4 regions of the Burkholderia sp. Ac-20344 genome follow, and region 3 is predicted to be linked to each of the others. Evidence: predicted binding sites of a transcription regulator. Region 3 holds the regulator's gene; each other region holds the start of a gene.
The links. The regulator FliA, encoded in region 3, starts transcription of late flagellar genes. The targets are predictions, from matches to a motif close to CTAAAGTTTNNNNNNNNNNNGCCGNTA.
Positions count from the first base shown of each region.

Region 1 (2,169 bases), on a different contig from region 3:
GTACGGCGGTGCAGGGCGCAGCCGGGGCCGGCGTGCAGACGCAGACGCCGGCGGCGGGTGCCGGTGCCGGCATGCAGGGCAGTGCGGGCGCGAACGCGTCGGGCAATGCGGTCGGCGGTGCAACCGATGCGGTCGGCGCGGCAGCCGACGGCGCGAAGGATACGGCGTCGTCGGCCGTCCACTCGGCCAAGAAGCACACGAAGCATGCCGCGAAGTCGGCCAAGAGCCATGTCGGTTCGGCCAAGGCGAAGGCCGGCGAAGCGACCGAAGGCGGCGCATCCGTCGGCGCGGAGGGCGGTGCATCGGCCCAGGGCGCCACGCAGTAAGCGGTGCCCGGCGCCGCGCGACGCTCGTCCCGGACGGCGCGTCGCGACGGCGGCCATCCGACGGCCCGGTTCGCGCAACGCGAACCGGGCCGCTTTCATGCGTTGATGCAGATGGGCGCGCCGTTACGGCCGGCGCTGTCCTTGCCCTTGTCCCTGGCTCTGCGCCGGCCGCGCGGCAGCCGGGGTGAATACGCTGCGCAACCATGCGGCGAGCCGGGCGAAGACGTCGTACGGTTCCTCGACGAAGATCTCCGGCTTCAGCAACCGCAGGTATTCCATGATCTGCTGCGCTTCCTGCTTCTGGAACGAGCCGTGCGCGAGCCCGAGACGCAGCAGCCCGCGCAGTTCGCCGAGCTTGTCGCGCGCGGTGCTGCCGACGCTCATCTCGCACGCGAGCTTGGCTTCGTAGACCCGTTGTCGCAGCGATTCCGCGAGCCGCCACGCAGGCGTCTGCATCAGTTCCTCGAGCGTCTGGATGTCTTGCGCGGCCGCCTTGATCTGCGATGCGAGCGGGTCGATCAGCGACGGGTCGCCCTGCGCTTCGGCGACGATCGCTTTCGCCCAGTCGCGGCAAGCCTTCGCGAGTTCGTCGGGGGTCCATTCGGAGCGCGACGCGAAGCCGAAGCCGAATTCGCCGGCCTGTCGCATCAGGATGGCGACGACGTCCGGAAATTCCTTGTCGAGCGCGCGTTTTGCCCACGCGTACTGGCCGCCCTGCAGCATCCGCTGCACCGCGTGCTCGGTCAGCGGCACCATGTTGTCGAGCAGTTTGGCGCGCAGGAAATCCTCGAACGACGGCGTCGCGAACTGCGGGTCGAGTTTCAGCGACACGCGAACGAATGCGTCGTAGTCCTTGCGCAGGGACTCGAGCGTGTCGTCCTTGAGGGAAAGGGTGATCTGGCCCATGAATCGTCTCGATGGCGGCCCGCGCAAGCCGACGGCCGGCACGGCGCACCGGGGCGGGCGCAGCGTCGACTGACCGGTGCGCGCCGAGGCCGGTGGCGGGTCTTCACTCCCTATATCGGCGTGCCGGGCGGAAACTTGAGCGTGCGTGACCGAGCGGGGGCTCAGTCGGGCAGCCAGTGGGGCAGCGCGACTCCTTGCCAGAAAAAGAACACCGCGAGCCCCGCCGCGATCGTCACGAGCGGGCGGCGCGTTGCGGCCGACACGAGCACGGCCGCCAGCGCGCCGACGAGCTGCGGATTGCGCCAGGTCAGCTCGGCCGTGCCGCCGTGCGGCGAAACGGTCATCGGCACGATGATCGCGGTCAGCACGGTGACGGGCACGAAGCCGAGTGCGGTCCGCACGAGCGGCGGGAAGGTCAGCCGTTCGCCGAACAGGAACAGCGTCGAGCGGATCGCGTACGTGATGGCGGCCATCCCGAGAATCAGCAGCGCGTAGCTCACGAGGCGGCCTCCGTGCGCGAGCCGGCGCGCATGCGTTCGTGCAGCAGCGTGAGCGCAATGCCGATCGCGACGCCGGCGGCGACCGCGCCGAGCAGTCCGAGCTTGTATGGCCAGCCCTGCCAGAAGTACGCCAGCGTGCCGGCCGTCACGGCCGCCGCGAAATAGCGCAGCGTGCCGAGTTGCGGGACGACGATCGCAATGAAGGTGGCCGCCATCGCGAAATCGAGGCCGAGCGACTGCAGGCCCGGGAACGCCGCGTCGAAGCCGATGCCTGCGAGCGTCCAGACCTGCCAGTTCAGGTACATCGCGAGCCCCGAGCCGAAGAAGTAGTGGGGGCCGATCGCACCGGGCGGGAAGTGCCGGTAGTGCGCAAAGGCGACCGCGAACACTTCGTCGGTCATCAGTGCGCCGAGCGTTGCGCGCCAGCGCAGCGGCAG
Region 1 is NZ_JAAGPP010000009.1:28,640-30,808, reverse strand. Features, by position in the region: gene G3N64_RS04685 (hypothetical protein) at 1-326, shown strand, start outside; gene G3N64_RS04680 (DUF4088 family protein) at 450-1,232, opposite strand; gene G3N64_RS04675 (AzlD domain-containing protein) at 1,394-1,732, opposite strand; gene G3N64_RS04670 (AzlC family ABC transporter permease) at 1,729-2,169, opposite strand, start outside.
Region 1: G3N64_RS04680 (DUF4088 family protein) is a predicted target of FliA. The motif match lies at 1,346-1,372, and genes of this name have one in related genera.

Region 2 (2,169 bases), on a different contig from region 3:
TGCGCTTGGGCAGGATCGAGCGTCTGGCTGCGGAACGCGAGCAGGCCGCCGAGCGTGCCGCCCGACAGCGATGCGTCGGACAGGAACTGGTTCGGCCCCTGCGGGTTCGCGCCGGCGATGCCCTGCGACACGACGGTCAGCTCGCTCGGATCGGACGGCGACGCGACGGTCGCGAGCTGGTAGCTCTTGTTCGCGACGACGAGCGGCGTGCCGCCCGCGAGAAACACGCTGTAGCCGTCGCTGTTGCGCACGACCTGCACGCCGGCGAGGTTCGACAGGTTCGACACCGCGAGGTCGCGCTGGTCCATCAGCTGGTTCGGCGGCTGGCCCTGGCTGCTCGCGGACGCGATCTGCTGGTTCAGCTGCGCGATCTGCGCGGTGTACGCGTTGATCTGCGTCACGGTGTTCGTCAGCTGCGTGTTCACGCTCTGGCGCAGCACGTCGTACTGCTGGCCGGCCGCCGTGATCTGGTTCGCGAGCGTCTGCGCATTGCTCATCGCGGTCTGCCGCACCGACGAGTCGGACGCGCTGTTCGCGACGTTCTGCATCCCGGTGAAGTAGTTCGTGATCGCGGTCGAGATGCCGGACGTCGGGCTGCCGATGTAGTTGTTCAGCTGCGTGACGAGCGAATACCACGTCGACAGCGCGCCGCTCTGCGTCTGCGCGCCGTTCAGCTGGTCGCTCAGGTACTGGCTGTACTGCCGCTGCACGGTGACGGTATTCACGCCCTGCGGCATGTAGCCGCTGCTCGTGTACTGGCCGCTCGCCTCGGCATAGACGGGGCGTTCGACCGAATAGCCCGGCGTCGCCGCGTTGCTGATGTTCTGGCCGGTCGTCGTGAGGCCCCAGAGTGCGGCATTCAGGCCGCTGACGCCGAGGTTCATGAGTGTGTTGGACATGCGCGATCCTGATGAGCCGGCCGCGCTGCGGCCGCCGGGTTGCGTGACTCCCGGTATAACGGCCGCGGATCGGAAAAATTGAGGAAAAAATGCATGCGCGACGCGCACTCGCGCGTCGCGGGTCGAAGCGTGCGGCCGACCGGGCCGGCGGCGGTGTGCGGGCGGCCCCGGGCGGGGCCGGCCACTGCTTGCGCGTCAGGCCCGCGCGAGCGAGCGGCGCTTCATCTCGAGCTGCGTGATCAACCGCTGCAGCGTGTTCTCCGCGCTGCCCGGCAGCGACATGTAGCGGAAGCCGAGCTGGTAGCGCCGCGACCCGTTCGGCATCTGCGTCGAACGCTGCGACACGAGCTGCAGGTCGAGCGACAGCTTGCCGTGGCCGGTCAGCTCGAGCTCGACGTCGGGCAGCAGCGTGCCGACCTCGAGCGCCTCGACGCGTTCGTCGGCCGTGCGCAGCCCCACCCCGCCGAGCGACAGGTTATGCACCTCGAACAGGAAGCCCTCGCCGTCCGGCAGCTTGCCGCGGCACAGGAACGGGTCGACGATCGGCGCGTCGACGCGGAAATATTCGCGGCGCTGGATGCACATCAGCACCTCGGGGAAATCGGCGACGAACGCGGGCAGCCCCTCGTAGCGCGTCTCGCGCGGCGTGCCCGTGGAGAATTCGACGCGCACGCCTTCCGGCGCGGCCGCGAACGTGCAGTGCGACGCGCCGAGGATGCCGGCGTTCTGCTCGGACAGCGCACCCCAGTCGAACGTGAACGTCCGTGCGCCGACATCCACCTCGAGCAGGCGCGTGACGAGCTGGCCGCCCGGATACTGGACGGTCAGGAAATCGCCGCGGTTGACGAGGTTGCGTAGCTGCACGCCGATTTCCAGCGGATTGCGGCGGGCATAGTCGGGCCCGGAGTGGCCTGCATCCAGGCTGGGGTCCGTCGACGTTTCGATATTCATGGCTAGCCGGTCTTTCTTGTCATGGGCGCCCGGGCAACCGGTGCGCAATAAAACCGGGCCAGAACGGGGGCCCGGTCGCAGGTCTCTCACACTTAGCGGCAGTGCTGACCGAAAGTTTAGATCGAAATGGGGGATTTTTTTCGCGCAAACGTTGAAACCGCGCACGGCGGGCTGCCGGGCGCGGTTCAGAGGGGGCGACAGCGGGAGCCGACGGGGCCGTCAGCCGATCTGCTGCATGATCGAAATCAGCTTCTTCGCGTAGTTCGGGTCGGTCGCGTAGCCGGCCTTCTGCATCCCGTGCGCGAAGCCTTCGACGCTG
Region 2 is NZ_JAAGPP010000118.1:19,780-21,948, forward strand. Features, by position in the region: gene flgK (flagellar hook-associated protein FlgK) at 1-899, opposite strand, end outside; gene G3N64_RS29150 (flagellar brake protein) at 1,095-1,850, opposite strand; gene flgJ (flagellar assembly peptidoglycan hydrolase FlgJ) at 2,070-2,169, opposite strand, start outside.
Region 2: flgK (flagellar hook-associated protein FlgK) is a predicted target of FliA. The motif match lies at 956-982, and genes of this name have one in related genera.

Region 3 (2,169 bases):
TTTCTTCGGTCACGCCCTTGATGTGCGCGAGGCGCGTCGAGTACCAGGCCGGGTCCGCGTCGAGGTGCTTCGCGATCGACTTGTACAGCGCGACTTCTTCCTCGTTGGTCGGCTTCGCGATCACCGAACGGTCCTTCTCGGCCTTCGAACCGAGGATCAGCAGCAGCGTTGCGTCGCCGCCGTCGTCCAGGATCATGTTCGCGAATTCGCCGTTCGGCCATTCGAAGATGCGGTGCGAGAATTCCCAGTATTCGTCGAGCGATTCGCCCTTGAATGCGAACACCGGCGTGCCGGCTTCGACGATCGCGGCAGCCGCGTGGTCCTGCGTCGAGAAGATGTTGCACGAGGCCCAGCGGACGTCCGCGCCGAGCGCCTTCAGCGTCTCGATCAGCACGCCCGTCTGGATCGTCATGTGCAGCGAACCGGCGATGCGCGCGCCCTTCAGCGGCTGCTGCGCCTTGTATTCGTCGCGGATCTGCACGAGGCCCGGCATTTCGGTCTCGGCAATGTTCAGTTCCTTGCGGCCCCAGCCGGCCAGCGCCATGTCGGCGACGACGTAATCGTGGGTAGCTTTGGAATCGATAATGGCGTTCATCACGCCCTCCTTTCTAAAAAGTTTCTAGATTGGTGACGTGAGCGCCGTTCAGGAAGCGGGGCCGGCGCGGTTTTGCCGCACGGCTGCTTGGTGAAGCCTTCCGAGCCTGGCGGACGCAGAGTGGTCCGTCGCAACGCTCCTCGGAAAACGGAGGGGATTGTAGCAAATTGGCGCGCAGAATGCGCACCCGCGGCACCCGCGCGCGGCGTCGACGCGCGCGGCCGTCACGAAAGGGTCAGGACTCCGCGCCGACCCACGCCTGTTCGCGCAGCCGCGCGCGCAGCCGTGCGACGGCCTGGCTGTGCAGCTGGCACACGCGCGACTCGCTCACTTCGAGCACCGCGCCGATCTCGCGCAGATTCAGACCCCGTTCGTAGTACAGCGACATCAGCAGCTTCTCGCGCTCCGGCAGCCGCTCGATCGCCTCGACGAGCGCTTCGCGCAGGTGCTCGTCGAGCAGCGCCGACAGCGGATCGGCGTGATCGACGCGGTAGCGGTCGAGGAACGGCTCGTCGTCGGCCGCGCGGTCGAAATCCTCGTAGTAGATCAGCTGGCTGCCGTGCAGGTCCTGCAGCATCCCCTGGTATTCGTCGAGCGGCATGTTCAGGTGCTGCGCGATCTCGGTCTCGCTCGCCGAGCGGCCGAGATTCTGTTCGACCTGGTGCACCGCGTGCTCGACCTCGCGCGACGTCTTGCGCAGGCTGCGCGGCAGCCAGTCGTTGCTGCGCAGCTCGTCGAGCATCGCGCCGCGGATGCGCTGCGTCGCGTAGGTCTCGAACTGCGCGCCCTGGTCTTCCTTGTAGCGGCCGGCCGCGTCCATCAGGCCGATCATGCCGGCCTGGATCAGGTCGTCGAGGTCGACGCTCGCCGGCATCTTCGCGACGAGCTGCAGCCCGAGGCGTCGCACGAGCGGCGCATATTGCGCGAGCACGTCGGCCTGGGACATCTTTCCTTGAGCGTTGTACATCATGGCTCTCTCCTTCCGGTGGCGATCACGCGGCGTGTGCCGCGCCCGCCTCATACGACGGCTTGCCGCCCGCGTGCACGGCGCGGCCCGCACCCGAACGCGGGCGCATCGGCCAGTACAGCAGGTCGGCGGCAATCTGCCGGTAGTCGCGCGCGGCGGCCGACGACGGGAACGCGTCGACCGCGGCACGCATCAGCTCGCGCGCATGCTCGACGAGCGGATCGGCGCTCACGCACCCCGCGTCGGCAATCGACACCGTCAGGTAGCGGCTCGCGACGCCCGCGAGGTTGTCGAACGCGACCCTCGCGTCCGCGTGGCTGCCGACGTGATTGGTCAGCACGCGGAACTGCGCGAACGCGTGCGCGAAATGCAGCCGCTTCATGCACGCGTACGCCTCGGTGATCGCCTGTGCGGCGACCCGCGTGACGACCAGCACGTCGTGCGCTTCGCGTGCGAGCGCCGAGAACGAACCGTCGGCGCCGAGCTGCGCGTCGACGAGGACGATGTCGGCCGGGCCGTCGATGAAATCGCTCAACTGCGCGTCGGTGTAGCCGATGCGCGCAAGCCGCGCGGCGCCGCACAGGCCGAAGCCGGCCGCGACCCGCGT
Region 3 is NZ_JAAGPP010000289.1:1,547-3,715, reverse strand. Features, by position in the region: gene ahcY (adenosylhomocysteinase) at 1-595, opposite strand, end outside; S-adenosyl-L-homocysteine riboswitch at 628-743, opposite strand; gene G3N64_RS38290 (RNA polymerase sigma factor FliA) at 831-1,565, opposite strand; gene G3N64_RS38285 (MinD/ParA family protein) at 1,588-2,169, opposite strand, start outside.

Region 4 (2,169 bases), on a different contig from region 3:
GTCGGTCGATTCTGCCTGCTGCGCCGTTGCGATTGCCGTGAAACGGTTTTGTGCCGCACCGAGTGCTGCCTGCACGTTGTTCACCGTTTGCAGCGCGTTGTCGATCGACACCATCGCGACGTTCGCACCGCTGACGGTGCTGATGTCGAGGTTCGATACGGTCTTCGGCGTGTTGACGGCGTTGATCTGCGCGATCGCGTTGTTGATTGCCGTCAGCTGTGCCGCGGTGGTGCCGGCGCCCGTTGCGCCCGATTGCAGCGACAGTGCGCCGACTGCCGTGCCCGTGCCTGCCGTCGCGTTCGAGCCGAACACTGCCGTTGCTGCGGCCGACGTGATGGCCTGACCGTTCTGGTCCGAGAACGTGTAGCCGCCCTGGCCGTCGGAAGTCACGTTGATCGCGGTGATCGCTGCGCCCGAGCCGGTGTACGCGCCAGCTGCCGTGAGCGACAGGCCCGTGACCGTGCCGACCGTCTGGCCCTTCTGCACCAGGCCGCCGCCGATCTTCGCAGCCGACATGCTTTGGCTCAGGTCCAGCGAAATGGTCTGGCCGACGTTCGCACCGACCTGGAACGACACGATGCCTGCCGAGCCGTCGAGAATGTTCGTGCCGTTGTACGTCGTTTGCGACGCGATACGGTTCACTTCCTGGATCTGTTGCGCAACTTCTTGCTGCAGTGCTGCCTGGTCGGTCGTGGACATCGTGCCCGTCGATGCCTGAACGGCCAGCTGGCGGATACGCTGCAGGCTGTTCGTCAGCGACGACAGTGCGCTCGATGCCGTTTGAATCATCGACACGCCGTCGTTCGCGTTCGACACGCCCTGGTTCAGACCGTTGATCTGGGTCTGCATCCGGGTCGAGATCGCGAGGCCTGCTGCGTCGTCTGCCGCGCTGTTGATGCGCTTGCCCGACGACAGGCGGGTGATTGCCTGCGACAGGGCGTTCTGCGAGCCGTTGAGGTTCTGCTGTGCAACCAGCGAGTTGATGTTGCTGTTAATTCCGAGCATGGAAAATCTCCTGTTTAAGCCGAAAGCCCTGGAAAGCCGTTTTTGGCGTCGGCGGAAGCACTCGTTCATTGCTGGCCGCCTCAGAGCAGGATTTCGGCGCACCAAAACAAAACTTGAGGGGCGCGTTGAGATTCGGCCCGATTTTTTATCCTTCTTTGTCATTTCGGGCGGGCCCGGACACGCAGTCGTTCGCCTGTGCACACGCGATCGACAAAAGGGTGGTTTTGTCTGTGATTCCCTGCTATGATGGCGGGCTGAATTGAGATTTCTGTCAAGCCTCTGCCGTTATCGGCATGTCTGCTGGCAGTCAAACGCGGCGCTGCACGCGGCTGTGAAGCGTACTCGCGGTGCTTTCCGCCTCTCTTTTCCGGCCTCCGAGGCCGTATTTCCGCTCGTTTCGCCTGTTTGTGGGGACGCTCGGATGGCCGGTGCGTGGCGCTTGGCCGCTACGTTTTTGACCGTTTAAGCAATTTAGGAACGACATGACGACGATTCTTCTGAAAGAAAACGAGCCGTTCGAAGTGGCGATTCGCCGCTTTCGCCGTGCTATCGAAAAAAATGGCCTGATCGCTGAACTGCGTGAGCGCCAGTCCTACGAAAAGCCGACCGCAGTCCGCAAGCGCAAGAAGGCAGCAGCCGTCAAGCGCCTGCACAAGCGCCTGCGCAGCCAGATGCTGCCGAAGAAGCTCCACTAAGAGCGTCTGACGGTTTGCCGCGAAACGGCGGAGCGTGCTTCGAAAGAAGCCGCTCCGCCGTTTTGCTTTTGGGGTCCGGGAAAATCCCGAGGCCGCTGCGGTGCGGCCGTTCCGGCCGATGGCCGGCGGCTTGCGACCGCCGGCTCGCCGTTCAGAAGTCGATCTTCGCGCTCAGGCTCACCGTGCGCGGGTCGCCCGGCTTCACGTAGTCCGCGTACTGGTATTCCCAGTAGCGGCGGTTCAGCACGTGGTCGATCGACGCGCGCAGCGTCACGTCGTGGCGGCCGACCCGCGTCAGGTAGCGCGCGCCCGCATTGACGACGAGAAAGCCCGGCGCGTCGAGGCCGCCCGCCGCACGCAGCGGCGTCGCACCGGTGAATTTCGCATCGATGCCGAGCGTCAGCCCCGGCACGCCGGGCACCGCATAGCCGATGTCGCCGGCGAGCACGAAACGTGGCGCGCCCGCGAC
Region 4 is NZ_JAAGPP010000150.1:4,485-6,653, reverse strand. Features, by position in the region: gene G3N64_RS32385 (flagellin) at 1-1,005, opposite strand, end outside; gene rpsU (30S ribosomal protein S21) at 1,488-1,700, shown strand; gene G3N64_RS32375 (TonB-dependent receptor) at 1,852-2,169, opposite strand, start outside.
Region 4: G3N64_RS32385 (flagellin) is a predicted target of FliA. The motif match lies at 1,097-1,123, and genes of this name have one in related genera.